DNA from 4 places in the Cupriavidus sp. USMAHM13 genome. Region 1 is predicted to be linked to each of the others. Evidence: predicted binding sites of a transcription regulator. Region 1 holds the regulator's gene; each other region holds the start of a gene.
What was found. The regulator FNR, encoded in region 1, switches genes on or off when oxygen is low (the NO sensors DNR and NnrR bind a similar motif). The targets are predictions, from matches to a motif close to TTGATNNNNATCAA.
Positions count from the first base shown of each region.

Region 1 (7,007 bases):
TTGCATGGGTTCAGTTAGGCAGGCGCTCGTCGCGCGCATCGCGCTCGCCGTCTGCCGGCGTGAGAGCATCGGCCGGCTGGGCGGATGCGGTCTCGGTATCGGGTACGCCGTCGGCCGGCGTCCGCGCGGACGCCTCGGCGGCATGGCTGGCTGGCTCAGGTATCTGCCGCACAGCCTGGGGAACGGCGTCAAACCCGGCGGGAACCTGCCCAGGTGCGGCTTCGATGATCGCCTCGGTAAGCGTCGCCGGCGCCAGGCCGCCGGCGACACGGCCGGCCTCGGCGACCGTCATGCCATCCAGGGCCAATTGCCCCTCCGCATCCTGCCCGGCGGGCACGCCGGCCTGGCCAAGCGACTCGAAGTCAATGGCCTGCTGGTCCAGCAAGGCCGCCTGGATCTGCGCTTGCGCATCCTCCAGCTGGGGCAACTCGTCCAGGGTACGCAAGCCGAGATCATCGAGGAAAGCCTTGGTGGTCGCGTACAGCGCGGGCCGCCCTGGCACATCGCGATGGCCGATCACTTCGATCCATTCGCGGTCCTCGAGCCGCTTGATCACCTCCGTGCTGACGGTCACCCCGCGGATCTCTTCGATGTCGCCGCGGGTTACCGGCTGCCGGTACGCGATGATCGCCAGCGTCTCCATCACCGCGCGCGAGTATTTCGGCGGCTTCTCCGGATTCAGGCGATCGAGGTATTCGCGCATGCCGGGCCGGCTCTGGAAACGCCAGCCACTGGCCAGCGCCACCAGTTCCACGCCCCGATCACGCCAATCCAGACGTAACTCGTCCAGCAGCACGCGGATGGTGTCGGCAGCCACCTCATCGGCGAACAACCGTCGCAGTTCCGCCACGCGCAAGGGCTCCTGCGCGCAGATCAACGCAGTCTCGAGGACGATTTTCGCCTCTTGGGTATTCATATACGGATGTGTGCAGCCTGTCTTTGCACCTGCCCCCGGCGGACCGCCGGAGGATTCGGGGATTTCGGATCCAGCGAGGCCGAAGCGCCATCGCCATCTCATTGCGCGGCCGGCCGGCATGCCGTCCGCATGAAAGCCGCGCGCCCATCTTATTCTGCTTCGGGTTGCCGGGTCAGTCCGGCGGAGAATTGCCCTGCTGCCGGCCTCAGCGCCGGCCGAAAGGCCTCTTGCGTTGCACCGCCCTTCTGGAGCGGCGGATCGGCGCGAACGGGTCCAACCCCTTCCGCCGCAAGAACGATGCAGTCATCCGCACGGTGTTGCGCACCTCCCGTCGCGCAACGCCCAGCCGGTCTTTTGAACCGGAGATCTTGTCAACCGGCATGGCTTGCTGCGAGGTGGCTACGTCCGTCAGCAACATTCTGCCCGGACTGGCCTCAGGACGGCCGTTCGAGTTGCCCGGCCATGCGCGCGGCAGCGCCAGCGCGATAGATACTGCAATGCTGCCGATTGTAGGGCATTCCGGCCCGGCGCTGCAACCGCCCATCACCAGCGCGGCGCCTTCGGCACACCCGACAAAGTGCCTCACGCATCACCAAAACAGAAGAGCCCCCTTCAGAACACCACACAGAAGCCGTGTGCGGCGAGCGTGTGCGGCAACATCGCCGCCCGCACAAGCCCGGCCGCACCAAACCCCATCACTGCCACGCCGGCACCGACGCGCACCCAGGGCCGGCGCGACCAGCCGCGCAACGCGCCGGACAGGCCGGACAACATCAGCAGGTTGGGCAAGGTCCCGAGACCGAATACCCCCATCAGCAAGGCCCCCGACAACGCGTTGCCGGCAAGCAACGATAGGGTGAGCGCACCGTAAACCATGCCGCACGGCACCAGCCCCCACGCCAGACCGATGCCGAAACGCCTGAGCAAGCGCGGGCGGACCTGAATCGGGGCGGACGGGGCACCGGCGCGCCGCCCGCGGAGGCGGCCTGCCAGGGCTCCGGCCCCACGCGCCACCAAGCGCTCCAGCGCGGCGAACTGCGGCGCGCGCCCGGCCAGCAGCCACAGGCCGGTGCCCAGCAGGACCATGCTGCCAGCGGCAAACAGGCCGCGCTGCAGCGGCAGGTATTGGGCTCGCCAGGCACCGGCGCCGACCGCGCCCAGCGCGGCACCGAGCAGCATGTAAGTCACCACCCGCCCCGCATGCATGGATAACTGTTCACGTAACCAGTCCCGCGGCCTGCGCAGCACGACGACCGGCGCTTCCGCCTGCGGCCGCTCGACCGCCAGTGCAATGCCGCCGCACATGGCTGCGCAGTGCACGCCACCCAGCAAGGCCAGCAGAAAAACACTGAAAAAGACCGCCGCAGTCAACTTTCGCTCCCCTTCGGATGCCTTCACACAGTAAAATGCAGAAATTGCGCCCTCGCAGCTCAACGACAATAGGCCCCGGCTTGCTCAATTCCATCCCCGTCACCGCGATGTCGCCCCGTTGCTCGTCCTGCTCGCTCGGACACCTGTGCGTGCCGGTCGGCATGAACCGCAACGACATCGAAAAGATCGACTCGCTGGTGAAGGAACGCGTGCGAGTCCACAAGGGCGAGACGCTCTACCGGCTCGGCGAACCCCTGAGCGCAGTCTACGCGGTGCGCTTCGGCACCCTGAAGACACACGTGACGATGGAAGACGGGCGCTCGCAGATCACCGGCTTCCACCTGCCGGGCGAAGTCGTCGGACTCGACGGCCTCGGCGAGATGCAGCACGCGTCGGATGCTACCGCACTGGAAGACACCGAGGTCTGCGTGATGCGCTTCAACGACCTGCAGACCCTGTCGACCACCGTGCCGTCGCTGCAGCAGCAGTTCCTGCGCATGATGAGCAAGGAGATCACGCAGGACCAGGTCATGCTGCTGACGCTCGGCTCCATGCGCGCCGAGGAGCGCCTGGCCGCCTTCCTGGTCAACCTGTCCGAGCGCCTGTCGGAGCGCGGCTACTCGTCGACCGAGTTCGTGCTGCGCATGAGCCGGGAGGAAATCGGCAGTTATCTCGGCCTCAAGCTGGAAACCGTCAGCCGCCTGTTCTCGCGCTTCGCCGAGGCCGGGCTGATCCAGATCCGCCAGCGCCACGTCAAGCTGGTCGACGTACCCGGCATCAAGCAGATCTACGGCAAGAGCTGCTGACCAAGCCGAGGGCGCAGGCATCCGGCGCCTTCGACAGGCCCCGTTCTGCCCAGCCCTTCGGCCTGCGCGCATCCCCTACTCCAGTTCGTCGGTATCGCCGAGGCGCACCGGCATCGTATAAAAGGTCAGGGCGCTCGACAGCGAGCACAGCAGCCAGGCCAGCAGGAAGCCGATGGTGTAGACCGCCTCGCGCGAGGCCTCGACCGGCCGCCCGAACAGCCTGAGATCGCTTGGATCCACCAGCGAGAACACCGCGGCGGTTGCCACACCGGCGACCAGGAAGGCCGGCCACAGGACCCACATCAGCCAGCGCAGTCTCATGGCCGCTCCGTGGCTGTCGCGCCGGACACTGCCCGCGCCGCGCCCTGCCGCTCGACCACCAGCCCGTGCCGGCTGACGCCCTCCTCGATCGGCTTGTCGGGATGCGTCATCGCCAGCCAGATGGTCACGCCGCAGGCGGCCATCGCCGCCAGCGGCCCGCTCATCAGCAGCCAGGGCCAGGGTTCCTTCCACCACGGCCGCACGGCCTGCTGCATCGTGCCGGCGTCCGTCAATGATTGTCGGGCGGGTCCTTGCATGGCTTCGCTCCTTGCTGTTACGCACGGCGGCATCGTGGCCGCCCCGCTTGTCTGCCCTGCGGCAATCCCCTCCGCACGCCCTACAGGTCGCGCGGCACGATGAAACTAGTCGATTGGTTCACCTCGACGACATGCCCCTCCTCCTGGCCGCCCTGCACCGTCACGCGGATCTTGTGCGTGCCCTGCCGCGCCTGCTCGAGCGGCACGCGCACGCGGATGGCCAGCAGGCGGTTCGAGGTCGGTGCGAGTTCGCCGGTCGCCCCGTCGGACTCCACGCGCAGCTTGCCGAGTTCCGCACTGTCGGCGCGAATGGTGAACTGCATCGGCGCCTCGCTAGTATTGATCAACTGCAGGCGGTAGACGTTCTCCACCCAGCGCCCCTCGACTTCGCGCCCGAGGCTGCCGCGGTCGCGGATGATATCCACCTTCAGCGGCGTGCGCAGTGACAGCGAGATGGCGAAGCCCGCCAGCAGTGCCAGCCAGATCGCCGAATAGATCATCACGCGCGGACGCAGCAGGCGCTTGCGCGTCGCCTGGGCCGACCAGCCCTTGCGCATCGCGTTCTCCGACGTGTAGCGGATCAGCCCGCGCGGGTAGTCCATCTTGTCCATCACCTGGTTGCAGGCATCGATGCAGGCGCCGCAGCCGATGCACTCGTACTGCAAGCCGTCGCGGATGTCGATGCCGGTCGGGCAGACCTGCACGCAGATGCTGCAATTGACGCAGTCGCCAAGCCCAGCGGCGCGGTGGTCGGCCTTGCGCGAGCGGCTGCCGCGCGGGTCGCCGCGGCCGCTGTCGTAGGTGACGACAAAGGTGTCGCGGTCCACCATCACGCTCTGGAAGCGCGCGTAGGGACACATGTACTTGCACACCTGCTCACGCATGAAGCCCGCGTTGCCCCACGTGGCGAAGGCGTAGAACAGCATCCAGAAGGCCTGCCAGGGCCCGAGCGCGAACGCAGCCACCTGCCCGCCCAGCTCGCGGATCGGCGCGAAATAGCCAATAAAGGTGAAACCGGTCCACAGCGCCACCACGATCCACAGCAGATGCTTGGTCGCCTTGATGCGCAGCTTGCGCAGCGACCACGGATCGCCGTCGAGGCGGATGCGGGCGAAACGATCGCCTTCGACATGCCGCTCGATCCACATGAAGATTTCGGTATAGACCGTCTGCGGACAGGCATAGCCGCAGAACAGCCGGCCGGCGATGGCGGTGAACAGGAACAGGGCCAGCGCCGAGATCACCAGCAGCACGCTCAGGTAGATCACGTCCTGCGGCCACAGCACCAGCCCGAAGATATAGAACTTGCGCGCGCCCAGGTCGAACAGCACCGCCTGGCGCCCGTTCCACTGCAGCCACGGCGTACCGTAGTAGATCAGCTGCGTCAGCAGCACGAGCCAGACGCGCCAGTTCGAGAAGGCACCGCTGACCGAGCGCGGGTAGATCTTGCGGCGGACTTCATACAACGCCTCGTCGACCGACTCGGTCGCAGGCGCTGCGGTTGCCGGCCCGCCCTTGCGGGCCAGCGGTTCCGTCTCCGGTGCATTCATTGGCTGGCTCCGGCGGCGCACGCGCCCTGCGGCGCGGCGCGATGCACTTTCCTCATCGTGACGCCTCCGGCGCGTTCGACAGCCCCCAGACGTAGGCGGTCAGCATGCGGATACGCTCCGGCGTCAGGATCTCTTCATGCGCAGGCATATGGTTGTTGCGTCCCTTCAGGATCCCCTCCACGATGGTGGACTCCGAGCTGCCGTACAACCATGTGTTGTCGCTCAGGTTCGGTGCGCCCAGCGCCTGGTTGCCCTTGCCGTTGGCGCCATGACAGGCCGCGCAGGTGGACTTGAACGTGCCCTCGCCACGTGCGGCACGGATCGGATCGTAGGCCAGGCCCGACAGGGAACGCACATACTGCGCCACGTCGCCGGCGAGCTTGGCATCGATGACCGCCGAGAACGGGGGCATCACGCCATTGCGACCCTTGGTGATGGTCTGCTGGATGGTCTCGGGCTCGCCGCCGTACAGCCAGTCGTGATCGCTCAGGTTGGGGAAGCCGCGGCTGCCGCGCGCGTCCGAGCCGTGGCATTGCGCGCAATAGTTCAGGAACAGCCGCTGCCCGATCTCTCGCGCCTCCGGATCGGCCGCCACCTGCTTGATATCCATCTTCATGTACTTCGCGTAGACCGAGTTCTGCAGTTTCTCCGCGGCCTGCCGGTGCGCTGCGAGTTCGCCTTGTGTGGAGAACTTCAGCAGGCCGGCGTAGGAACCGAGCCCCGGATACAGCACCAGGTAGCCCAGGCCGAAGATGCAGGCCAGCAGGAACATCCACATCCACCAGCGCGGCAGCGGGTTGTTGAGCTCGCGCAGGTCGCCGTCCCAGACATGGCCGGTGTCCTCGACCGCGCCCTGTGCCTTGGCGACCTTGCGTTGCGAGAACAGCAGCCAGACGCACCACACGATGCCCGCCAGGGCGATCGCCGCGATGTAGTAGCTCCAGAAATCCGAGATGAAGTCGCTCATGAACTGATCTTCCTGCTAGATGTGGTATCCACATGGCTGCCCGCGCCCGCCACCGACGTCTCGTCAGGCAGTGCGAACGGCAGCATGGCCGACTCTTCGTTGGCGCGCCGGCGGCCGGCGGACCAGGCCCACCAGCAGATGCCGAGGAAGAAGAGCATCGACAGCACGGTCGAGAATGCGCTCAGCATGGCCATGGCCTCACTCCTTGGCCGGCTGCCCGCCGGCAACCGCGGTGTCGACCCGCACATTGCGCTTGTTGATGCCCAGGCCCTGCAGATAGGCCACCAGCGCGTCTTCCTCCGTCTTGCCTTCCAGCTCGGCCGGCGCCTTGGCGATCTCGTCGTCCGTGTAAGGCACGCCCAGGCGGCGCAGCGCATGCATGCGCGCCTGCACGTCATGCGTTGGCAGCACGGTCCTCTCCAGCCACGGGTAGGCTGGCATCACCGATTCCGGCACCACGTCACGCGGGTTGCGCAGGTGGATGCGCTGCCAGTCGTCCGAATAACGGCCGCCCACGCGCGCCAGATCCGGGCCGGTACGCTTGGAACCCCACAGGAAGGGATGGTCGTAGACCGACTCGCCCGCGGTGGAGTAATGGCCGTAGCGCTCGGTCTCGGCCTGCAGCGTGCGGATCTGCTGCGAGTGGCAGCCGACACAGCCCTCCCGGATATAGATGTCGCGGCCCATCAGGCGCAGCGCCGAGTATGGCTTGATGCCGGGATCGGGCTCGGTGGTCGAGTGCTGGAAGAACAGCGGCACGATCTGCACCAGGCCGGCAATGCTGACGACCACGATGGTGCAGATGATCAGCCAGCCGAC
Region 1 is NZ_CP017751.1:3,084,474-3,091,480, forward strand. Features, by position in the region: gene rluB (23S rRNA pseudouridine(2605) synthase RluB) at 1-6, opposite strand, end outside; gene scpB (SMC-Scp complex subunit ScpB) at 11-916, opposite strand; gene BKK81_RS13560 (sulfite exporter TauE/SafE family protein) at 1,529-2,287, opposite strand; gene fnr (fumarate/nitrate reduction transcriptional regulator Fnr) at 2,368-3,093, shown strand; gene BKK81_RS13570 (hypothetical protein) at 3,169-3,414, opposite strand; gene BKK81_RS13575 (hypothetical protein) at 3,411-3,629, opposite strand; gene ccoG (cytochrome c oxidase accessory protein CcoG) at 3,752-5,221, opposite strand; gene ccoP (cytochrome-c oxidase, cbb3-type subunit III) at 5,274-6,188, opposite strand; gene BKK81_RS13590 (cbb3-type cytochrome oxidase subunit 3) at 6,185-6,382, opposite strand; gene ccoO (cytochrome-c oxidase, cbb3-type subunit II) at 6,387-7,007, opposite strand, start outside.

Region 2 (7,007 bases), 1.3 Mb from region 1:
TGGAGGCGCTGCGCGCGGCCTACGCCTTCACCGACCTGCAGTCCTTCCTCGACATCTACTACGCCGGCGCCAGCGTGCTGCTGACCGAGGAAGACTTCTTCGACATGACCATGGACTACGTCCGCCGCGCGGTGGCCGACAACGTCCGCCATGCCGAGATCTTCTTCGACCCGCAGACGCATACGGCGCGCGGCGTGCCGGTCTCGACCGTTATCGACGGCATCGCCGATGCGCTGGCCCAGGCGCGCACCGAATACGATTTCTCCAGCAGCCTGATCCTCTGCTTCCTGCGCCACCTCAGCGAGGAAGACGCCTTCGCCACGCTGGAGGCCGCTCTGCCCTTCCGCGACCGCTTCGTCGGCATCGGCCTGGACTCGTCCGAGCGCGGCAACCCGCCCGAGAAGTTCGCGCGCGTGTTCGCCCGCGCGCGCGAACTGGGCCTGCACCTGGTGGCGCATGCCGGCGAGGAGGGCCCGGCCGACTACGTGCGCGACGCGCTCGACCTGCTCAAGGTGGAGCGCATCGACCACGGTGTGCGCGCCATCGACGACGCCGCGCTGGTCGAGCGCCTCGCGCGCGAGCGCGTGCCGCTGACGGTGTGCCCGCTGTCGAACCAGAAGCTGAAGGTCTATCCCGACCTGCGCGACCATTCCCTCAAGCGGCTGCTCGATGCCGGCGTCGCCGTCACGCTGCACTCGGACGATCCCGCCTACTTCGGCGGCTACATGAACGCCAACTGGGAAGCCGTCTTCGAGGCGCTGCCGCTGGACGCGGCCGACGCGCACAAGCTGGCGCGCAACAGTTTCGAAGCGGCCTTCCTGCCCGCAGCGCAGAAGGCCGACTTCCTCGCCGAAGTGGACCACTTCTGGCGCTCCCCGCCCGCCACGCCTGCCGCGGCCTGAGCGAGGCGCAATCCAAGAACGACCGGCGTGCCAGGGCTGCGGCCCGCGCCGCCGGGCCCTGAGACGAACCCATGACGACCACTCCCGCCAACGCCTCCCCCAGCCACGCGAGCCAGGCCACCCGCGCCGTGCGCGGCCGCGTGCTGCACTTCCAGCGCGACCCGCAGTTCCATGAGGACGCCTATCAGTACTGGGAGGACGGGCTGCTGATCATCCGCGACGGCCGCATCGTCGCCGCCGGCGACCATGGCCGCCTGGCCGCGGAAATCCCTGCCGGCGCCGAAGTGATCGACCACCGCGGCAAGCTGATCGTGCCGGGCTTCATCGACACCCACGTCCACTTTCCGCAGACCGACATCATCGCCTCGCCGTCGCCAGGCCTGCTGCACTGGCTGGAAACCTATACCTTCCCCGAGGAACGCCGCTTCGAGGACCCGGACTACGCGCGCGGCGTGGCCGGCTTCTTCACCGAGGAACTGCTGCGCAACGGCACCACCAGCGCGGTGGTCTGGAGCACGGTGCACGCCGCCTCGGCCGACGCGCTGTTCGCCGAGAGCCACCAGCGCAACCTGCGCATGGTCACCGGCAAGGTGCTGATGGACCGCAACTGCCCCGAATTCCTGCGCGACACCGCGGAATCCGGCGCGCGCGACTCGGCCGAGCTGCTGTCGCGCTGGCACGGCAAAGGCCGCCTCGGCTACGCCATCACCCCGCGCTTCGCACCGACCTCGAGCGAGGCCCAGCTGGCCACCTGTGCGGAACTGGCGCGCGCCTACCCGGACGCCTACATCCAGACCCACGTGGCGGAGAACCGCGACGAGGTCAGATGGGTCGCCGAACTGTTCCCGCACGCGCGCAGCTACCTGGACGTCTACGACCACTACGGCTTGCTGCGCCCCGGCGCCTTCTACGGCCACGCCATCTACCTGGACCAGGACGACCGCCGGCGCCTGGCCGACAGCGGCGCCGCAGTGGCGCACTGCCCGACCTCGAACCTGTTCCTCGGCAGCGGCTTCTACGACTTCCACCAGTCCGACGCCAACCGCCTCAATGTCACGCTGGCCACCGACGTCGGCGGCGGCACCTCCTTCTCCATGCTGCGCACCATGAACGCCGCGCACAAGGTGGCGCGCATGGGCGGCTACTACCTGACCGCACTGCGCATGTTCTACCTGGCCACGCGCGCGGCCGCCGACGCGCTAGGCTGGTCCGAGCGCGTCGGCAGCTTCACGCCCGGCTGCGAGGCCGACTTCATCGTGCTCGACCCGCAGGCCACGCCGCTGATCGCACGCCGCAGCGCCCGCTCCGAAACGCTGGAAGAGCAGTTGTTCGCCTTCGCGATGCTGGGCGATGACCGTGTCATCGACCAGGTCTATGTGATGGGCGAGGCTGTCTGAGAGACGCCCAAGGCACTTCGTCGCGGCATGGCGCCCCGCCGCCGCGCCATGCCCGCCCCCTGTTGACCACGGTCAACACGGCCGTCATGCAGGGCCACTAAGCTGTCGCTTCGCGCGCGGCCTGCCGGCGCGCCGGGCCAAGACCGGTCCCGGCCGCACGCCGCGCGTCACCGACCTTGGAAAAACCGCATGACCGCCAAGCTGCAAGCCCGGGCCATGGAGCCCTGTCCCGACACCACCGCCGCGCCGGCGCCCGGCGCGCGCCGGCAGGCACCGCTGCCCGAGCCGATCGCGCCCGATGCGCCGCTGCCCTCGCGCAAGATCATCCGCGGCTGGCTGATCCCGCTGGGCCGGCGCACCACGCCACTGCCGCTGGCGCTGACCCTGCTCGACACCGCGCTGTTCCTGGCAGTCCTCGCCGGCGTGGTGCTGGCGCCGCACTGGGCGGCCAAGCTCGGCCTGGGCATCCTGGCCGGCCTGATGATCGCCCGCCTGTTCATCATCGGCCACGACGCCTGCCACCAGAGCCTGACGCCCCGGCGCGGCCTCAACAAATGGCTCGGGCGGCTGACCTTCCTGCCCTCGCTGACACCGTACAGCCTGTGGGAGATCGGCCACAACGTGGTGCATCACGGCTACACCAACCTGAAGGGCTTCGACTTCGTGTGGGCGCCCTACTCGCTCGAGGAATACCGCGCGCTGCCGCGCTGGCGCCGCGCGCTGGAGCGCGTCTACCGCACCGGCCTCGGCCCCGGCCTGTACTACCTGATCGAGATCTGGTGGCTCAAGCTGTTCTTCCCCAGCAAGCGCCAGATGCCGTCCCGGCGTGCCATCTTCACCTGGGACTGCCTGCTGGTGGCCGCCTTCGGCGCGGCCTGGATCGGCGCGCTGCTGGCCCTGGCCGCGGTCACCGGCCAGTCGGCCTGGATGCTGCTGACGATGGGCTTCGTCGTGCCCTTCCTGGTCTGGAACGCCACGGTCGGCTTCGTGCTCTACGTGCACCACACCCACGCCAGCGTGGCCTGGTACGAGACCAAGGCGATGTGGACGCGCGCCCAGCCCTTCGTCTCGACCACCGTGCACCTGCGTTTCCGCTACGGCATCGGCGCCGCGCTGCACCACATCATGGAACACACCGCCCACCACGTGGACATGAGCGTGCCGCTCTACCACCTGAAGCGTGCCCAGGCCGTGCTCGAGCACGCGCTGCCGGGCCGCATCATCGTGCAGAACTTCTCCTGGCGCTGGTACTTCGACACCGCACGCCGCTGCAAGCTGTATGACTTCAAGGCGCTGTGCTGGACCGACTTCCGCGGCCGCCAGACCAGCGAGAACTCGCCCGTTCCCGTCTGAAGCGACGGGAACGCGCCGGCGCGGGGCAGCCGCCGGCCATGGCGCCGGCACGACAGAGCGCCCGCACCGCGGCCGGCGGCGGTGGACTTGCCCGCCACGGCAACGCTATAATCCGCACTTCCATTGGGGAGTAGCCGCTCCGCCGTCACCGTCCCGCGCAATGCGGGAGCCGGAACGCGGAGGCGTACGTCAACAGACTTGACCGCTTGCGGTTATGGCGTGCGCAGCTTCCGGGACCAAGGCCTGCCATCCGGCGCGGCCCGTGCCCAGGGCCTGGCGAGACCGATGACGTCGCTTTTCCGGACAGGGCCGGGGAAGGCGTGCGTCATTGGCATCTCGCAGATGCGTCCGGCCCGGTGATCTCAAGAAAAATGGAAGCCTTCCTCGTCTCCACAGGTATCGTCGCCCTCGCCGAAATGGGCGACAAGACGCAGTTGCTGTCGCTCGTGCTGGCCGCGCGCTACCGGCGCCCGCTGCCGATCATCCTCGGCATCCTGATCGCCACCCTGGTCAACCATGGACTGGCCGGCGCGCTCGGCGGCTGGATCACCCACATGGTCGGCCCCTCGCTGCTGCGCTGGATCCTGGGCCTGGGCTTCATCGCCATGGCGGCCTGGATCCTGATTCCCGACAAGCTCGACGACGTCGAGCAAGGCAAGCCGGTGCGCGGCGCGCTCGGCATCCTCGGCACCACCATCGTCGCCTTCTTCTTCGCCGAGATGGGCGACAAGACGCAGATCGCCACCGTGGCGCTCGGCGCGCGCTTCAGCGGCGAAGTGCTGGCCGTGGTGGCCGGCACCACCTTCGGCATGATGCTGGCCAACGTGCCCGCCGTGCTGCTGGGCGGCCGCTTCGCCGACAAGCTGCCGATCGGACTGGTGCACAAGATCGCCGCCGCCATCTTCGTCGTGCTGGGCGTGCTGGCGCTGCTGGACGTCGGCGCCTGAGCGCGGTACGCGCGCCGGCCCCGCCGGCGCGGAAACGTGCGCTTACAACTTGCTGTCTCACCGCCCTCCCCCTCGCCCGTTAAGGAAGCAGCACTGGAACGGCCTGGCCGCCGGCCACGCCGCCCCAGGCGGATCGAATCTTGACGAGGAGAAGGATTGATGTCGAACCAGACAACACGCCCGCGCCGGGCCATGCACGGCCGGCGCGCCGCACGTGCCGCGCAGGCGGCCCTGGCCGCGCTGGCCGCCGCCGCCGCGCTGAGCGGCTGCGTGACCGAGCGCACAGTGGTGGTGCGCGAGCCGGCGCCGCACCAGGTCGTGCGGGCCATGCCGGCACCGGTGCACGAGGACCGCGGCCCGGCCCCTGGCTACGGCTGGAACTGGGTGCCCGGCCACTGGAAGTGGGCCGGCAACGACTGGCTGTGGGTGCACGGCAAGTGGGTCGAGCAGCCGGTGGCGCCGATGCCGCCGGTGATCGTCGAGCAGATCACGGTTGCGCCCACGCCGCATGCCTTCTGGGTGCCGGGCCACTGGGTGTGGCGCTATGAGGCCGGCGGCGGCTGGGCCTGGGTCAAGGGCCACTGGCACGGCTGAGCCTGGCTGAATGTACCGCTCGCGTACCGCCCGCGTGCCGCCGCCTGCGGCACGCCCGCCGCGGGCATAAAAAAACGGGGCACGAGGCCCCGTTCAAACCCTCTCCGGCCCTGCTGCCGGCCACCCCGCGCGAACGCGGGGACGGCCGGCGGACCGTCGATCACCGATCTTCCTGCCAAGCAGCGCCCTCGCGGCGCGCGCCTGGCGCGTCGGCGCTGCCGACCCGGCTGCTGTGGCCCGCCGGGCCGGCCCGCCACCTTCAGTTCGCCGTCTTGGCGCCGCCCTCGAACCACTGGCCCAGCAGCGCGCGCTCGTCATCCGTGATCTGCGTGACGTTGCCCAGCGGCATCGTCTTCTGCTGCACCGCCTGCTGGTAGATCAGCTGCGCGTGCGACTTGATCTCGTCCGCCGAGTCGAACATGATCCCCTTGGCCGCGGTCGGCATCATCTTCGGCTGGGCCGCGTGGCACTGCACGCAACGGGCGTTGATGATCTCCTGCACCTTGGCGAAGCTGACCTGGTTGGCGGCGCCGTCGGCGTCGCTGGCGGCCACCGCGGGACGCGGCTGCGGCGCGATCATCACCGCCACGCCGGCCAGCAGGGCCACGCCCACCGCGGGCCAGGCGACGTTGATCTTGCCCTTGTGCTTGAGGATGAAGAACTGGCGGATGAAGACGCCCGCCGCCATGATCATCACCAGCACCAGCCAGTTGTACTTGAAGCTGTAGGTCATGCTGTAGTGGTTGGACAGCATGGCGAACAGCACCGGCAGCGTGAAATACGTGTTGTGCACGCTGCGCTGCTTGCCGCGCTTGCCGTGGATCGGATCCACCGGCTGGCCTGCCTTGAGCGCTGCCACCACCTTGCGCTGGCCGGGGATGATCCACACCAGCACGTTGGCGCTCATGATGGTCGCGATCATCGCGCCGGTCAGCAGGAATGCCGCGCGGCCCGAGAATACGTGGCAGGCCACGAAGGCCGCCGCCACCACGTACAGGGCCACCAGCACCCCCACCAGCCCGTCGTTCTTGCCGAAGATGCGGCAGATGCAGTCGTAAACGATCCAGCCGATCAGCAGGTACGAGACCGCGAAGCCGACCGCCGCGCCGGGCGACATGTCGAACACGTTCTTGTCGATCAGGAAGGTGCTGGCATTGAACAGGTACAGCACCACCAGCAGCGCAAAACCCGACATCCAGGTGGAATAGGACTCCCAGTAGAACCAGTGCAGGTTCTCCGGCAACTGCTTGGGCGCGAGCAGGTACTTCTGCGGATTGTAGAAGCCGCCGCCGTGCACGGCCCACAGCTCGCCATCGACACCCTTGTCCTTCAGGTCGCCGGCGGTGGGCTTGGTCAGGCTGTTATCCAGCCAGACGAAGTAGAAAGACGAACCGATCCACGCGATGGCGGTGATGACATGCAGCCAGCGCAGCAGCAGATTGGCCCAGTCGAGAATATAGCCTTCCATGACTTGTCTCCTGTTTCCCGATGCCGTCGGCTCAGCTGCCGCGGTAGGTCGAGTACGACCACGGCGAGACCAGCAGGGGCACGTGGTAGTGCGCGCCCGTATCGGCAATGCCGAAGCGCAGCGGCACCACGTCGAGGAAGGCCGGCTCGGGCAGGCTCACGCCGCGCGCGCGGAAATAGTCTCCGGCATGGAATTCGAGTTCGTACACGCCGGGGGCGAAGGCCTCGCCTTCCAGCAGGGGCTGGTCGCAGCGGCCGTCGTGGTTGGTCACGACCGTCTTCAGGGTTTCGCGGCGATTGTCGACAATTTTATGCAGAGTGATCGACATACCTTGTCCGGGCGTGCC
Region 2 is NZ_CP017751.1:1,764,534-1,771,540, reverse strand. Features, by position in the region: gene BKK81_RS07765 (adenosine deaminase) at 1-902, shown strand, start outside; gene guaD (guanine deaminase) at 974-2,299, shown strand; gene BKK81_RS07755 (fatty acid desaturase) at 2,516-3,652, shown strand; yybP-ykoY riboswitch at 3,758-3,970, shown strand; gene BKK81_RS07750 (TMEM165/GDT1 family protein) at 4,024-4,599, shown strand; gene BKK81_RS07745 (YXWGXW repeat-containing protein) at 4,759-5,193, shown strand; gene BKK81_RS07740 (urate hydroxylase PuuD) at 5,453-6,661, opposite strand; gene uraH (hydroxyisourate hydrolase) at 6,693-7,007, opposite strand, start outside.
Region 2: the regulator FNR is predicted to act here: its motif matches at 2,362-2,375, upstream of BKK81_RS07755 (fatty acid desaturase).

Region 3 (7,007 bases), on a different replicon from region 1:
CGGTATGCTGCACGCGCCGCAGCCACCCTTGCTTCGACTTCTTCGCGTTCCTGGGCTGTCAGCGGCAGTGGCGCAAGTTCCGCCACTACTTCGCCTTCCTGCACCCAGTCACCCTCCCGCAAGCTGATCCGAATCAGTCTTCCTGCGACAGGCGCAGCAATAACGTAGCGCTCCCTACTACGGGTCTCGCCCTCCTCGCTCGTGATGACTGCCATCGCGCCAACGGAGGGGCGCACCACCTCGATGTCCACTGGCTCTGGCATCAGCAGATAGCCAAGGCCTGCCGCAATCACAACAGAGCCCACCATCAGGAGCGTCTCGGCTTTTGACCACCGCATCGCCTTACTCTCTGGTTTTCAGCACAGCGATCAGGTCCAGCCGTCGCAGCCGCTGCTGGACGAGCAGTCCGGCCACGGCCGCGGCGCCGATGGCTGGCGGCAATGCCTGCGCCAGTGTTTGCCGGCTCAGGCTGAGCGGGATTCGAAAGGCCTCGCGGTCGAACATGGGGACGAGCAAAGCACACAAGCCATAGCCCACGGCGATGCCGACCGGCAAGGACAAGATCGTCAGAAGGAATTGCTCGCCAAGCAGAATCCCCGCAACCTCTTGCTGGGAAAAGCCAAGTACCCGCAAACTGGCCAGTTCATTCCCGCGCTCGGACAGCGCAATGCGAAAGTTGTTGTAAACGACCCCCGCCACGATGACCGTGGCAAAGGCCGCCAGCACAAGACTGGAGACGACGAACGTTCGATCAAGTGTTCTTTCGATGCTGGCGATCACAGCGGACCGTATGATCACGGAACCCACGACGGGCAGGCTCTTGAGCCTTTGGTACAGAGATTGTGCCTTGTCGGCGTCGACGCGGAGGTACGCCCCACTGATTGCCGGCGCTTCGCCTAGCAAGCGGGACGATGCCTTGTAGTCCATGTAGGCAGCGGCGCCCAGCAGGTCATCGACGACATCCGATACCCGCATGACCAGATTGTTGCGGCGGCCCTCGAGCACTTCAACCTCGACTCGCTCGCCCACCGTTAAGCCCAGCTCCGTCGCCAGTCTTGCCGAGAGTACAAGCCCGTCTGAAGCAATCCGATGGCGACCGGAGGTGTAGCCCGCAATCTCATGCAACTCGCCCGTGGGTTCCAGCCCAGTGATTTCGGTGCGTTTGGAGTGATTCGCGTTGCGCAACCATACCGGCACAATTCGAAATGGCTCGACTCGCAGGATGCCCGGCATCTGGGCCAAGTCATGGATGACCCGCAGGGGGCGCGGCTCGTTGAAGATCAACGTTACATCTTCATGCTGAACGCGGCCGAACTGGAGATCGAGAATCCTATTGACGCCGTCGAGACCGAACCTTCCGACGATGGTCAAACCTACGGCCAGCGCGATGGCAGCGATGGACATCAAGGCCTTACCCGGCCTGCGAGCCAGATTGCGCAAAATCAGACGCAGGGGAATCGGCAGCACCGCCAAGAGGCCTGCACGGTCGAGAAAACTCGCCCGGAAGCCGAGGGGTAACTCGGGGCGCATCGCTTCAACCGGTGACAAGCGGCCTGCGCGCAGCGCGGCCGATGCACTGCCCAAGGAGGCCGCACACACACTGGCCATGACAGCGCCGACCACGATCCCGGGAGAGACTTCGGCGTTCAGCTCGGGGAAATGGAAATACTGGCGGTATAGATCGACCAGCAATTTCTCCAGATACAGGCCGCTAGGCACGCCGAGCAGCACCCCAAGCAATACCGTCGCCAGGCCAAAATACACATACTGGATCGCCACGGCCCCGGTGCTGTAGCCAAACGCCTTCAGCAAACCAACCTCAGCCCGCTGCAAGGTGACGAGGCGACTCAGCAACGTATACAAGAGGAAGGCCGCCACCGCCAGGAATAGGGCCGGGACATAGTTAGCGATCACGCGGATCTCGTCGAGTTCATCGCTAAGAAATCGATTCGATTGTTGCAGCGTCCGTTCATACACCCCGAGGCAGCCGTAACGGAGAAGCATCCGGTCCAGCCTTGTGACGACCTCCTGGGGGCGGGCCTCCGCGTCAAGCTGGATAGCCAGATCATTGAATCCCCCCTTCATATCGAAGGCGGATTCCATTGCGGCCTGCCCCATCCACATGACGCCGAACCGACGGTTGTCCGGAAACACCATGCCCTGCCCTACCTCATAAACGTACTCTGGTGACATTCCGAGGCCAGTGATCGTCAACCGGCGGGTATGACCATTGAGTATGGCCGTCACGTGCCCCCCGACACCCAGTGCATTGGCATTTGCGAAGGCGACACTAAGGACGGCTTCGTCGTCATGGGAAGGGTCGGGAAGTCGGCCCCGTGAAACCCATAGCGCATTGATGCCGGCCTTGCCAACGGCTGGCAGGGAAATCAGCCGAAGTGTGGCCGGCTCGCGCATGCCCGGTACATCCGCATTAACGTCATGGACGATGCGCATGAGGACCTCCCGCACGCCCGGGATGGCCCGAATGGGTCCTTCGAGGGAAACCGGCGCACGTTTCACATTGGCAAACACGTCGGCAAAGCGCTGCATCTCGTAGTAGCTGTCCTTGGCGGATGTAAGAGAGCGCCATGCCCCATTCATCGCGACCAGCACGGCTATGCCGCATGCGACGACCAGCGCCGCGGCAGCAACCTGGGCGCGAAGCCGCCACAACTCGCGCGATAGCATGGTCAAGCGCGCGGCTACCATCGCAGTTCCGATGGATTTGCCCGGGTTGCATGCTGCTCAATCTCCGTGATGCGGCCACTGCTGATGTGCAGCACCCGGTCCGCCATTGCAGCTATGGCTGTGTTATGGGTGATAACGGCAGTGATTGCCCCCTGCTCCGTATTTACGCGCTGAAGAACCTCAAGTACAAGCCTCCCCGTGCTGTAGTCCAGCGCTCCAGTCGGCTCGTCGCAGAGAAGAATGTCCGGCTGCTTGACGACGGCACGGGCAATGGCGATGCGCTGCTGTTCTCCGCCGGAGAGTTGCGCTGGAAAGTGGTCCTTGCGCGCCGATAGCCCTACCAACTCAAGGGCATCGAGCGGATTCATGGGATGCTCGGCGATATCGGCCACCAGTGCGACGTTTTCCAGGGCCGTCAAGCTCGGAATCAGATTGTAGAACTGAAATACAAAGCCGACGTGCTCGCGGCGGTAAAGGGTAAGACCCGCCTCATCGGCGTGTGCCAGGTCATGGTCCTGGTATTCGATGGTCCCGGACGTCGGGCGGTCTAGTCCGCCAAGTATATGCAGCAACGTCGATTTTCCGCTGCCCGATGCTCCCAATAGGGCGACAAACTCCCGGTCAAAAAGGTCGAGGTCCACGCCGTTCAGCGCGTGAACGACCACCTCGCCCGCTTGATACGTCTTGTAGACGTCGCGCACACGAAAGAGCGGACTGCGATCGTTGGACATAGCAGAGCTAACCTGATTTCCGGAGGTCATTCCGTATGCCATTCCCAGTCATTAGCTACTGGCAGTGTCAGCCTTCACCAGAAGGACAGGACATGGGGCGTGAGCAATGACGCGGCCCGCTACGGAACCGACAATGGCATCCAGGAATGCGCCACGGCCGTGAGTGCCCATCACGATCGCTGCCGCATTGACAGAGCGTGCAAACTCGACGATGCGCTCTGGTGCAAAACCCGTCAGCGCGTGCTGTTCGAACGGAACACCCGCTGCGCTCAGGATCTCAGCGGCAGAGCGCATCGTCCGCCCACTCTCGTCCGAGTGCCATGCGGCAAGATCCGCGGCGCTGATGTAGGACTTCACCTCTCCCGACACGTCTGGCATGCAGTGAACGAGGTGTACGAGCAATGGCCCCTTCAGCAATTTCCCGGCAGCCACACATTGTGCCGCCGCATCGCTGTACGTTGATCCATCGGCCGCAAGTACGATTTGCATCACTTTCTCCTTGAGAGGCAAAGATGGCTACGATCGTAAGTTGGGTAGCAGTGCATCGCGAAACGCGACGGATCACAGGCCTCAGCGACTCACTTCTACCGCGCAAGTCACATGGTCATGTTCGTAAGGTAGGTGATGAACCATTCACGGTTTTGGGCTGGATCAAAGAAGCTGTAAGCGCAAGAAGTCGCGCTATACGGCGGACCGTTATGAAGAGATCGCTATTGTCCAACTGAGCCGCGCTCCCGGCCGTTCGGTGGCGCACACCGGAGATCCAGCCGCCATCGTCGGGTTGGCGCCATCAAGTAGGGTAGAGGTCTGGCCGGGACCGCCATGGCGCAAGGAGTTCCCCAGGTCACGCAAGAGCAACAATTTCCTCCCGGATACCTCGAACCACGGCTCCGCCGACGCGCGATACAAATGTCAGCAACCCGAGCAATCCATCGCCGGCAGGGGGCAGGCTTTCTCTGTGTCCGGCAGTGAGATTGATTCGGCCGTGGCTACGCGGCGTCATAAGGTGGCGCGCATGCTAGCTCAAAGCCAGCAGTCCGAGGAAGCCAGCCGTTAGGACGTAATTCCAATCGTGATGAAGAAAAAGCCATTATGCATAGGCATTTCAGCTCACAATGCGGTACAGCCATCTCCTACGCATCTGACGGTTCAAGCTGGCTGCACTGGGAACTCGGCTTTCGATTAGAGCGTTCAAAGCATCAATGGTCATTCTAGCGAACTTCTCCCTCGACGGCTCTAGTTTCATCGACGACTACCCCGTGCCGATTACAGTTCGCCAGGAACGGATGGTCTGGATCCTCGATGGGATCTCCTGCCGGGAGCTATTAATAAGTAGACGGTCAGAAGGTATGGCCCTTCTATAGGCGGGACTGAGATAGCCGATTACTCAACGATTAACTCAACTTGCGAACGGCAGCAGTACGTCCGGAACCCGCCGTTGCTGTGGCCCAATCCCGAACGGCGGTTCCGGGGCGGGAGCCGTCAAAGGCCGTCGCCGATCGTCGAGAGAAGAGCTGGCGGCGGAGATCGGCCAGAAGCGGCTGGCCGACATCCCGGGCCAATCTGGGCACCGTGCTCGACCGAGGAAGCGTTACAGTACCCAATGCCACGCGTGGACATAGCCGCGAAACCAGATGAACAGTGTGCCCCTTACGGTCAAAGAGACAATAGCCCCGACGTTCTGGCGCGACGAAACGCTGCCGTTTATCGAGGCTCGTTCAATACAGGGCGGTCGCCAGGTTTGCTATGCAAAACACGCGCATGACACGTTCTCAATCGGTGCGATCACGGGCGGCCGCAGTACGTATCTCAACGGGAGAGTCCAGGAGCACGTGGGTGCCGGCGCAGTGGTTGTCATCAACCCGGAAGATGTCCACGCCTGCAATCCGATCGACAATCAGCCGTGGTCGTATCGCATGTTCTATGTGAACGTTTCTTGGCTGATGGACCTTCAGCATGAACTCGGTTTCAGTCACAACTGCGGCTTTCGTGCGTTTTCGACCACCATGACGACTCGGCCTGACCTGTATGCTGGGTTGAATCGCCTATATGCCGTATGCACCGACGAGCACGCAGACCATCTGAAAAAGCATAGTGCGGCGCTCACCTTCTTTTCGGAAGTGCAGCAAGCGCTGAGCCCGGCCCCCGCATTGACTGGGAGCCCGAATCGAAAGCTCGTCCGCGCGGCGCAATACATACGAGAAAACTGCACGCGCTCGCTCAAGCTGGCGGAGATCTGTGCAGCAGCAGATCTCTCTGCGTCCTATCTGATCCGCTCTTTTAAGGATCGCTACGGCATGACGCCTCACGCGTACCTTATCAATTGCCGTATCGAATACAGCCGGTCAGAGCTCAGGCGGGGGCGAGCCATCGCCGATGTCGCCATTGAAGCGGGATTCTCTGATCAGGCCCACCTGCAACGGACTTTTCGGCAATTTGTGGCGGCCACGCCTCGCCAGTATCGTGGTTGAGCCCCAGGGCGTGGCCGAGCCAGCCGCCTATGCCTGAAGCAGGTAGACGGCGCTGCCCGCAAGCAACAGCGCCATCAGGCGATTGAATAGCCGGACCCGCTTGGGATCGCTCAAGTATTGACGCAAAAATGATCCTGCATATGCCCAGCAGGCAATCGATCCATAGCAGATCACGAAATAGACTACCGTGAACTGCCAGACCAACATGCGGTCGCCGTTTGCTGCGTATGCCCCCATGCCCGCAAGGGATGCTAGCCATGCTTTCGGATTCAGCCACTGCATCGCTGCTCCGGAGAGCAACGACGGACCTCTTGTTGCCTCCTCCGCTCCGAGTCGCCCGTCATCGACGGCGAGCTTGTAGGCGATGTAAAACAGAAACGTTACCCCGGCCCACTGAATTGACTTCGTCAGATACGGCCAATGACTCTGGATTTCGTGTAATCCCAACCCGGTCAGCAAGAGCAACAACGTAAAACCAATGGTCGCTCCCGTAACATGCCGCATGCTGGCGCGTAGTCCATGCTGAGCGCCTGTACTCAACGCAACGATGTTGGCGGGCCCGGGAGAAATCGATGCAGCCAGGGCAAAGGCGCTCATGGAAAGAAGATGGCTCATCTATTGCCTTCGATACGCTCGTTGGGAAATCACAGAGCCCGAAGGTATAGCGGGATGGGACCGCACGTATTGAAGCAAATTACCCTTTGCTTTCCGTAGACCGACCGCTTTTTGCAACTGTGGCAGTCCATTTCGGGGCGGTAGCCGCCATCCGGCATCGAGACGGCTTGGGGTCCGCTATCGGAACGCGACCAGCCAACCAGGGCCGGGGCGTGCCTTTGATCGCACGCTCCAGGTCTAGCCGGTTGATCTGCCGCTGGCGCTTCACGTGCAGTGGCGGGTGCTGCGGCGGCGGTGGCTGGCCCTGCACCGTAATGACCTCAGATCTAGCTATCGCCTGGCGTCTCCATCGTATCTAACCGGGCAGGCTGGATAGCATGGTTCGGCGCTCAAGCGGACATTTCAGCTTTGCTAGAACGGAGGTGCGGACATTACAACTTAGCCGCTACATTCACTGTCTAGGGCGATCTCAGATGTCGGGGCGCGCGGCAAATTCAAATGT
Region 3 is NZ_CP017753.1:166,811-173,817, forward strand. Features, by position in the region: gene BKK81_RS33575 (efflux RND transporter periplasmic adaptor subunit) at 1-338, opposite strand, end outside; gene BKK81_RS33580 (ABC transporter permease) at 343-2,688, opposite strand; gene BKK81_RS33585 (ABC transporter ATP-binding protein) at 2,703-3,419, opposite strand; gene BKK81_RS33590 (universal stress protein) at 3,471-3,911, opposite strand; gene BKK81_RS34970 (helix-turn-helix transcriptional regulator) at 5,054-5,890, shown strand; gene BKK81_RS33595 (LysE family translocator) at 5,918-6,505, opposite strand.
Region 3: the regulator FNR is predicted to act here: its motif matches at 4,061-4,074, upstream of BKK81_RS33590 (universal stress protein).

Region 4 (7,007 bases), on a different replicon from region 1:
CGGCGGAACCCTGCCGCCAACGGCCGCCGCGCGGTACCGGCGGATGATGCCAGCGGCTACTGGCGCGCCTGGTAGATCTTGTCGAACTCGCCGCCGTCGGCGAAATGGCGCGCCTGCGCCTGGGCCCAGCTGCCGAACACCTCGCTGACGGTGAAGAGCTGGAGCGGGCGGAACTGCGCCGCATGCGCCCTGAGTACGGCGGCGGAGCGCGGGCGGTAGAACTGCCGCGCGATCACGTCCTGGCCGGCATCGGACCACAGGTATTGCAGGTAGGCGGTGGCCACCTTGCGCGTGCCGCGCTTGTCCACCACCTTGTCGACCACGGCCACCGGCGCCTCTGCCACGATCGACTGGCTCGGGTAGACCACGTCGAAGCCGTCGCCCAGCTCCTTGCGGATCTGCAGCACCTCGCTTTCGAAGGTGGCCAGCACGTCGCCGAGCTGGCGCTGCGTGAAGGTGGTGGTGGCGCCGCGTCCGCCGGTGTCGAGCACCGGCACGTTGCGGAACAGGCGCGCGACCGCCTCGCGCGCCTGGGCCTCGCCGCCGCCCTTGCGCAGGGCCGCGCCCCAGGCCGCCAGGTAGGTGTAGCGGCCGTTGCCCGAGGTCTTGGGATTGGGCACGATCACCTGCACCCCGGCGCGGCCCAGGTCGTCCCAGTCGGCGATGCGCTTCGGGTTGCCCTTGCGCACCAGGAACACGATGGTGGAATAGTACGGCGCGGCGTTGTCCGGCAGGCGCTTCTTCCAGTCCTGCGCCACCACGCCCTTGTGCACCAGGATGTCGATATCGGTTTCCTGGTTCATCGTCACCACGTCCGCGTCGAGGCCATCGGCGACCGCGCGGGCCTGCTTGCTGGAGCCGCCGTGCGACTGGTTGACGGTCACGGTCTCGCCGCTGGCCTGCTTCCAGCTGGCGACGAAGCCGGGATTGAGTTCGCGGTACAGCTCGCGCGTGACGTCATAGCCGGCGTTGAGGATGGCGGTGTCGGCGCGCGCAGGCAGCGCGGCGGCGGCCAGCGTGGCGCTGGCGAGCAGGGAAACGAGGCGGATCGGGATCGTGGACATGGCTTCGGACAGGAACCAGAAAGGGCGTCGGCGCGCGCGGCGCCACCCGCCCGCGGGGGGGCTCCATCGCGCCTGCGCCGATTGTCCCGGCCTCGCCTTGTACTTAGAACGAAGCAATGTGCATTTACTTATACGTATCTCCATCGATACAAAGCCTCGCACGGACAGCTGCTGCCTCCTGGTGCCGGTGCCGGTGCTGCGGGAACGCCGTGGCCGCCTCAGGCCGGCACGGACAAGCGCAGCGCGTGCTGCGCCAGCCGCGAGGCAACGCGCGCCGCCAGGCGGAAGTCCTGTGGCGCCAGGCGGTAGAAGTCGGAGACCGCCTGGGTATCGCTGCCCCGCGCCAGCAAGGCATCGGCCGTCGCGCGTGCGCGCCGCACCTGGGCGAAGCCATCGAGGAAGGCGCGCACCGCCTCGGGATCGAAATGCGTGCCGCTGCCGCCGGCGATGATCGAGCAGGCATCGTCATCCGTCATGCGGGGGCGGTAGCAGCGCGTCTCGGTCATGGCGTCGAAGGCATCGGCCACCGCCACCACGCGCGCCGCCAGGGGAATGCCGTGGCCCGCCAGCCGCGCCGGATAGCCGCTGCCATCGAAGCGTTCGTGGTGATGGCGCGCGATCATTGCCGCGAACTGCAGCAATTCGTGGCTGCCCGAGGCCAGCGCCTCGGCACCGATCTCGGTATGCCGCTCCATGGTGCGCCATTCGTCCGGCGCCAACCGGCCGGGCTTGAGCAGGATCTCATCTGGAATCGCCAGCTTGCCGACATCATGCACGGGGGTAACCAGGCGGATACGCTGCTGCAGGGTGGCATCCAGGGCCATCAGGTCGGCCAGGCAGGCCGCGATATGGGCGGTGCGGATCAGGTGGCCGGCCGCGCCGGGATAGCGTGCGCAGCCGGCCATGGTCAGGCTGGCCAGCGTGACCATGGCGCGGTGCTCACCGCCGCAGCTTGCCGCGGCGCCGGCGCGGCGGCCGGCGGGCGTGGTGCCCGGGTGGGTTGCCAGGGCCGGGCCGGCATGCGGCGCGTCGTGGCCGCGCGGATCTGGGGGGGCGCCGTCGACCGTCATCGATCGCCTCCTGGGGCGGAAGCTGTTGTCATCTTCATTTCTTCAAGGCTGGAGTCTTGCTGCTGGCCCCGCGGCGGCGACACCGCCCGCGGGGCAGGCCAGTGTAGCAACGGCGGCCGCAGCCCGGCAGCCGCCGCGCCGGCGCAGACTGCCTTTCCCGCCGCTTAAGCGCACATGTCTTGATGTGGATCAAGCGCCGCGCCGGCAGCGCGTCCGCCGAACAGCGCGCAGCACATCTCGACATGGGCCGCGCGTCGCTGCGCCAGTTCGGCCTCGTCCGGCGCGCCGCCGACGATCGCCGTCAGCAGGATGTGGACGAAGGGCGATACCAGCAGCCAGGGATGGTCCAGGGCCACGCCTTCGCGGCACAGTCCGCGCCGCACCGCTTCGCGCAGCAGGCCGGCGATCTCCGCATGCATACCGTCGAGCGCGGCACGGCGCCAGCGCTCGACCAGGCGCGGCACGCGCGCGCTCTCGGCGCACAATAGGCGCATGGTGCCGACCATGGCCGGATCGGCCAGGTTGGTGTGGAGATGGCCGACCAAACGCTCGGCCAGTTCACGCGCGCTCGCCACGCCGGCGAGCATGGCTTCCCTATCGAGCGGGCGCGGCGTCAGCTTGCCGGCCAGCAGCGCCTCCAGCACCTCGTCCTTGCTGGCGAAATGCACATAGAGGCCGCCCTTGGACAGGCCGGCGCGGCGCGCGATGTCCTCCATGCGGGTGTCGGCATAGCCCCGCGCCGAGAATTCGCACAGCGCGGCGCCCAGGATCTGCTCGACGCGCAAGGCGGGTGGCAGGCGTCGGCGCCCGGTCCCCGTCACCGGGTTGGCGGCGGATGCGGCGGAAGGTAGCAAGTCGGGCGGTGGCTCGGACGGCGGGTTGCGACGAGGCAACGGCATGGCAGCACGGCGCCGCGGGTCGCGCGGCAGCGGTCGACTTCGGAGCCCCATTAGAAACCGACTGGCCGGTCAGTAACTTGACACGCATCAAGGTCCTTCGCGGTCACTTTGTTCAGAATGGCCGCCATGGGCACGAAACCGCGTGCCCCGGGCGCGCCGGCCGGGCCAGAAGCCCCGCCGGCGCCGCAATGCCTGCCGGACGCGCGGCGCGCCGCCGCCCGTCCGGCCCCGATACGGAGCCGATTTCGCATGAGCACTTCTCCCGAACGGCCGCACCGCGACACCGCCGCGGCTGCACTCGACACGGCCGCGCGCGGCGCCCTCGCCCGCTGGACCGGCTCGCTGTCCCCCGCCGCGGGGGCGCTGGCCTGGCTGGACTGGGCCTCCCATCTCGCCATGGCGCCCGGCAAGCGTATCGAACTCGCCGAGCACGTCGCCACCGGCGCCGCCGAACTGAACCGCTATCTCGCCGAGTGCCTGGCCGCCGGTCCCGGCAGCGCACACACCTGCATCGACCCGCCCGCCGCCGACCGCCGCTTCGCCGATCCCGCGTGGCGGCAATGGCCCTTCAACCTGTGGCACCAGCGCTTCCTGCTGATGCAGAGCTGGTGGACCGAGGCCACGCGCGACGTGCCCGGAGTCGAACCGCACCACGCGCAACTGGTGGCCTTCGCCGCCCGCCAGTGGCTGGACATGCTGTCGCCCGGCAACCAGCTCGCCACCAACCCGGTGGCACTGCGCCGCACGCTCGAGGAAGGCGGCGCCAACCTGCTGCGCGGGGCCCGCAATGCCTGGGATGACTCGCTGCGCCAGCTCGCCGGCCAGGGCCCGGCCGGCACCGAACGCTTCCGCGTCGGCCAGGAAGTGGCCATCACCCCGGGCAAGGTGGTGTACCGCAACAAGCTGATCGAACTGCTGCAATACCGCCCGGCGACCGGCAAGGTGCGGCCCGAGCCGATCCTGGTGGTCCCTGCCTGGATCATGAAGTACTACATCCTCGACCTGTCGCCGGACAACTCGCTGATCCGCTATCTGGTCGGCCAGGGCTACACGGTCTTCTGCATCTCCTGGAAGAACCCCGATGCGTCCTACCGCAACGTCGGCATGGACGACTACCTGAGGCAGGGCGTGCAGGCCGCGCTCGACGCGGTCCAGGCCATCGTGCCCAAGGCCCGCATCCACGCCACCGGCTACTGCCTGGGCGGCACGCTGCTGTCCCTGGCGGCGGCGGCCATGGCGCGCGACGGCGACACGCGCCTCGCCAGCCTGACCCTGTTCTGCGCGCAGACCGACTTCAGCGAGCCCGGCGAGCTCGGCCTCTTCATCGACGAGAGCCAGGTCAGCCTGCTGGAGGCCCAGATGGCGCGCACCGGCTACCTGACCGCCCAGCAGATGGCGGGCGCCTTCCAGATGCTGCGCCCCTACGACCTGCTGTGGTCGCGCATGGTCAACGACTACCTGTTCGGGCAGCGCCGCCCGATGTCCGACCTGATGGCCTGGAACACCGATGCTACGCGCATGCCCGCGCGCATGCATTCCGAATACCTGCGCCGGCTGTTCCTCGACAATGACCTGGCGGAAAACCGCTACCAGGTCGGCGGCAAGCCGGTGATGCTCGGCGACCTGCGCCTGCCGGTCTTCTGCGTGGGCACCGAGACCGACCACGTGGCGCCATGGCGCTCGGTCTACAAGCTGCATTACCTGTCGCCGGCCCCCTTGACCTTCCTGCTGACCAGCGGCGGCCACAACGCCGGCATCGTCAGCGAACCGGGCCATCCGCATCGCAGCTACCGCGTGCTGTGCCGCCCCGCGGGCCAGGCCAGCATGACGCCCGACGAGTGGCTCCAGGCCGCGCCGGCGCAGGCCGGCTCCTGGTGGCCGCAATGGGTGGACTGGCTGGACAACCTGTCCGGCCCGCCGGGCGCGCCGCCGCGCATGGCCGCGCGGCGCCACGGTTCTGCCGCACTGGGCGATGCGCCGGGCAGCTACGTGCTGGAGCCATGAACCATGCCGCGCCACCCTGCTCGATCGCATTCCTCCGCGCACGCGCCGCTGGCGCCGCACTGGCTGCCCGCGGCCCTGCTCGGCTCGCTGCTCGGCCCCCTGCTGGCCGGCTGCATGTCGCTGGCCCCCTCCTACCAGGCACCGCCGCTGCCGGTCGCCGACCGCTACGACGCAGCCGTGGCCGAGACGCAGGGCACCACCACGACGCCGGCTGCCGAAGTGTCCTGGCAGAGCTACTTCCAGGATCCCGCCATGCGCGGCCTGATCGGCACCGCGCTGGCCAACAACCGCGACCTGCGCGTCGCCGTGCTGCGCGTGGAGGAAGCACGCGCCGCCTACGCAATCCGGCGCGCCGACCTCTTTCCCACCGTCGGCCTGCAGGCCGACGGCACGCGCGCCCGGACTCCCGGCGACCTCAACCTGAGCGGCCGGCCGCTCACCGCCAGCCAGTACCAGGTCAGCCTGGGCGCCGCCAGCTGGGAGCTGGATTTCTGGGGCCGCGTGCGCAACCTGAAGGACGCGGCGCTGGAGAACTACCTGGCCACCGACGCCGCGCGCCGCGCCTTCACGCTCAGCCTGGTGGGCCAGGTAGCCGATGCCTACCTGACCCTGCGCGAGTATGACGAGCGGCTGGCCCTGACGCGCCAGACCATCGCCAGCCGCGGCGAGTCCCTGCGCATCTTCCGGCGGCGCTACGAGGTGGGCGCCATCTCCAAGCTCGACCTGACCCAGGTCGAGACCCTGTACGAGCAGGCGCAGGCGCTCGGCGCCCAGCTCGAGCAGACGCGCGCGCAGCAGGCCCATGCGCTGGAGTTGCTGGTGGGCACGCCGCTGGCGCTGCCGCCGGCGAGCGAGCGCCTCGACGACGATGCCGTGCAGCGCGACCTGCCGGCCGGCCTGCCCGCCGAACTGCTGGACAAGCGGCCGGACATCGTCGCCGCCGAACACCAGCTGCGCGCCGCCAACGCCAATATCGGCGCGGCGCGTGCCGCCTTCTTCCCGCAGGTGACCCTGACCGGCGCCTTCGGCACCGCCAGTGCCGAGCTGGATGGCCTGTTCACCGGCCCCAGCCGCGCCTGGAGCTTCGCGCCCAGCATCAGCCTGCCGATCTTCGACGCCGGACGCCGGCGCGCCGGGCTGGACCTGGCCGAAGTCCGGCGCGACCAGGCCGTGGCCACCTACGAACGCACCGTGCAGGCGGCCTTCCGCGACGTCTCCGACGCGCTCGCCGCGCGCTACTGGCTGGCGCGCCAGGTGGCAACGCTGGGCGCCACCGTCAAGGCGCAAGGCGAACGCGAGCGCCTGGCGCGCCTGCGCTACGACCACGGCGCCTCGCCCTTCCTCGAAGTGCTCGACGCCCAGCGCGACCTGCTCTCCGCCCAGCAGCAGTTCGTGCAGACACGGCGCGCGCTGATCTCCAGCCGCGTGGCGCTTTACACCGCGCTGGCCGGTGGCATCGGCACGTTCGATGCCGCCCCGGAGGACGTCGCGAGCACCCTGTCCGCCACGCCACACGCGGACGCCACCCCCTGACAACCAGGCCACCAGATCGAACCCATGCCTCTGCCCGCCCGCAAACTCCTCCCCGCCTTCGTCGTGCTGGCCCTCGCCGGCGCCGCCTACTACGGCTGGAAGCTGATCGGCAACGACGGACCGGGCGACGGATTCGTCAGCGGCAACGGCCGCATCGAAGCCACCGAGATCGACGTCGCCACCAAGCTGGCCGGCCGCGTCACCGCGGTGCTCGTCACCGACGGCGACTTCGTCAAGGCCGGCCAGCCGCTGGCGCGCATGCAGAGCGACACGCTGCAGGCACAGCGTGAGGAAGCCGACGCCCAGCGCCAGCGCGCCATCAACGCCGTGGCCAGCGCCAAGGCCCAGGTGGCCCTGCGCGAAAGCGACCGGCGCGCCGCCGAGGCCGTGGTGGTGCAGCGTGAGAGCGAACTTGATGCGGCACGGCGCCGCTTCGC
Region 4 is NZ_CP017752.1:2,643,327-2,650,333, forward strand. Features, by position in the region: gene BKK81_RS29875 (sulfate ABC transporter substrate-binding protein) at 57-1,064, opposite strand; gene BKK81_RS29880 (HD-GYP domain-containing protein) at 1,283-2,134, opposite strand; gene BKK81_RS29885 (TetR/AcrR family transcriptional regulator) at 2,299-3,033, opposite strand; gene BKK81_RS29890 (PHA/PHB synthase family protein) at 3,160-5,037, shown strand; gene BKK81_RS29895 (efflux transporter outer membrane subunit) at 5,041-6,570, shown strand; gene BKK81_RS29900 (HlyD family secretion protein) at 6,595-7,007, shown strand, end outside.
Region 4: the regulator FNR is predicted to act here: its motif matches at 3,111-3,124, upstream of BKK81_RS29890 (PHA/PHB synthase family protein).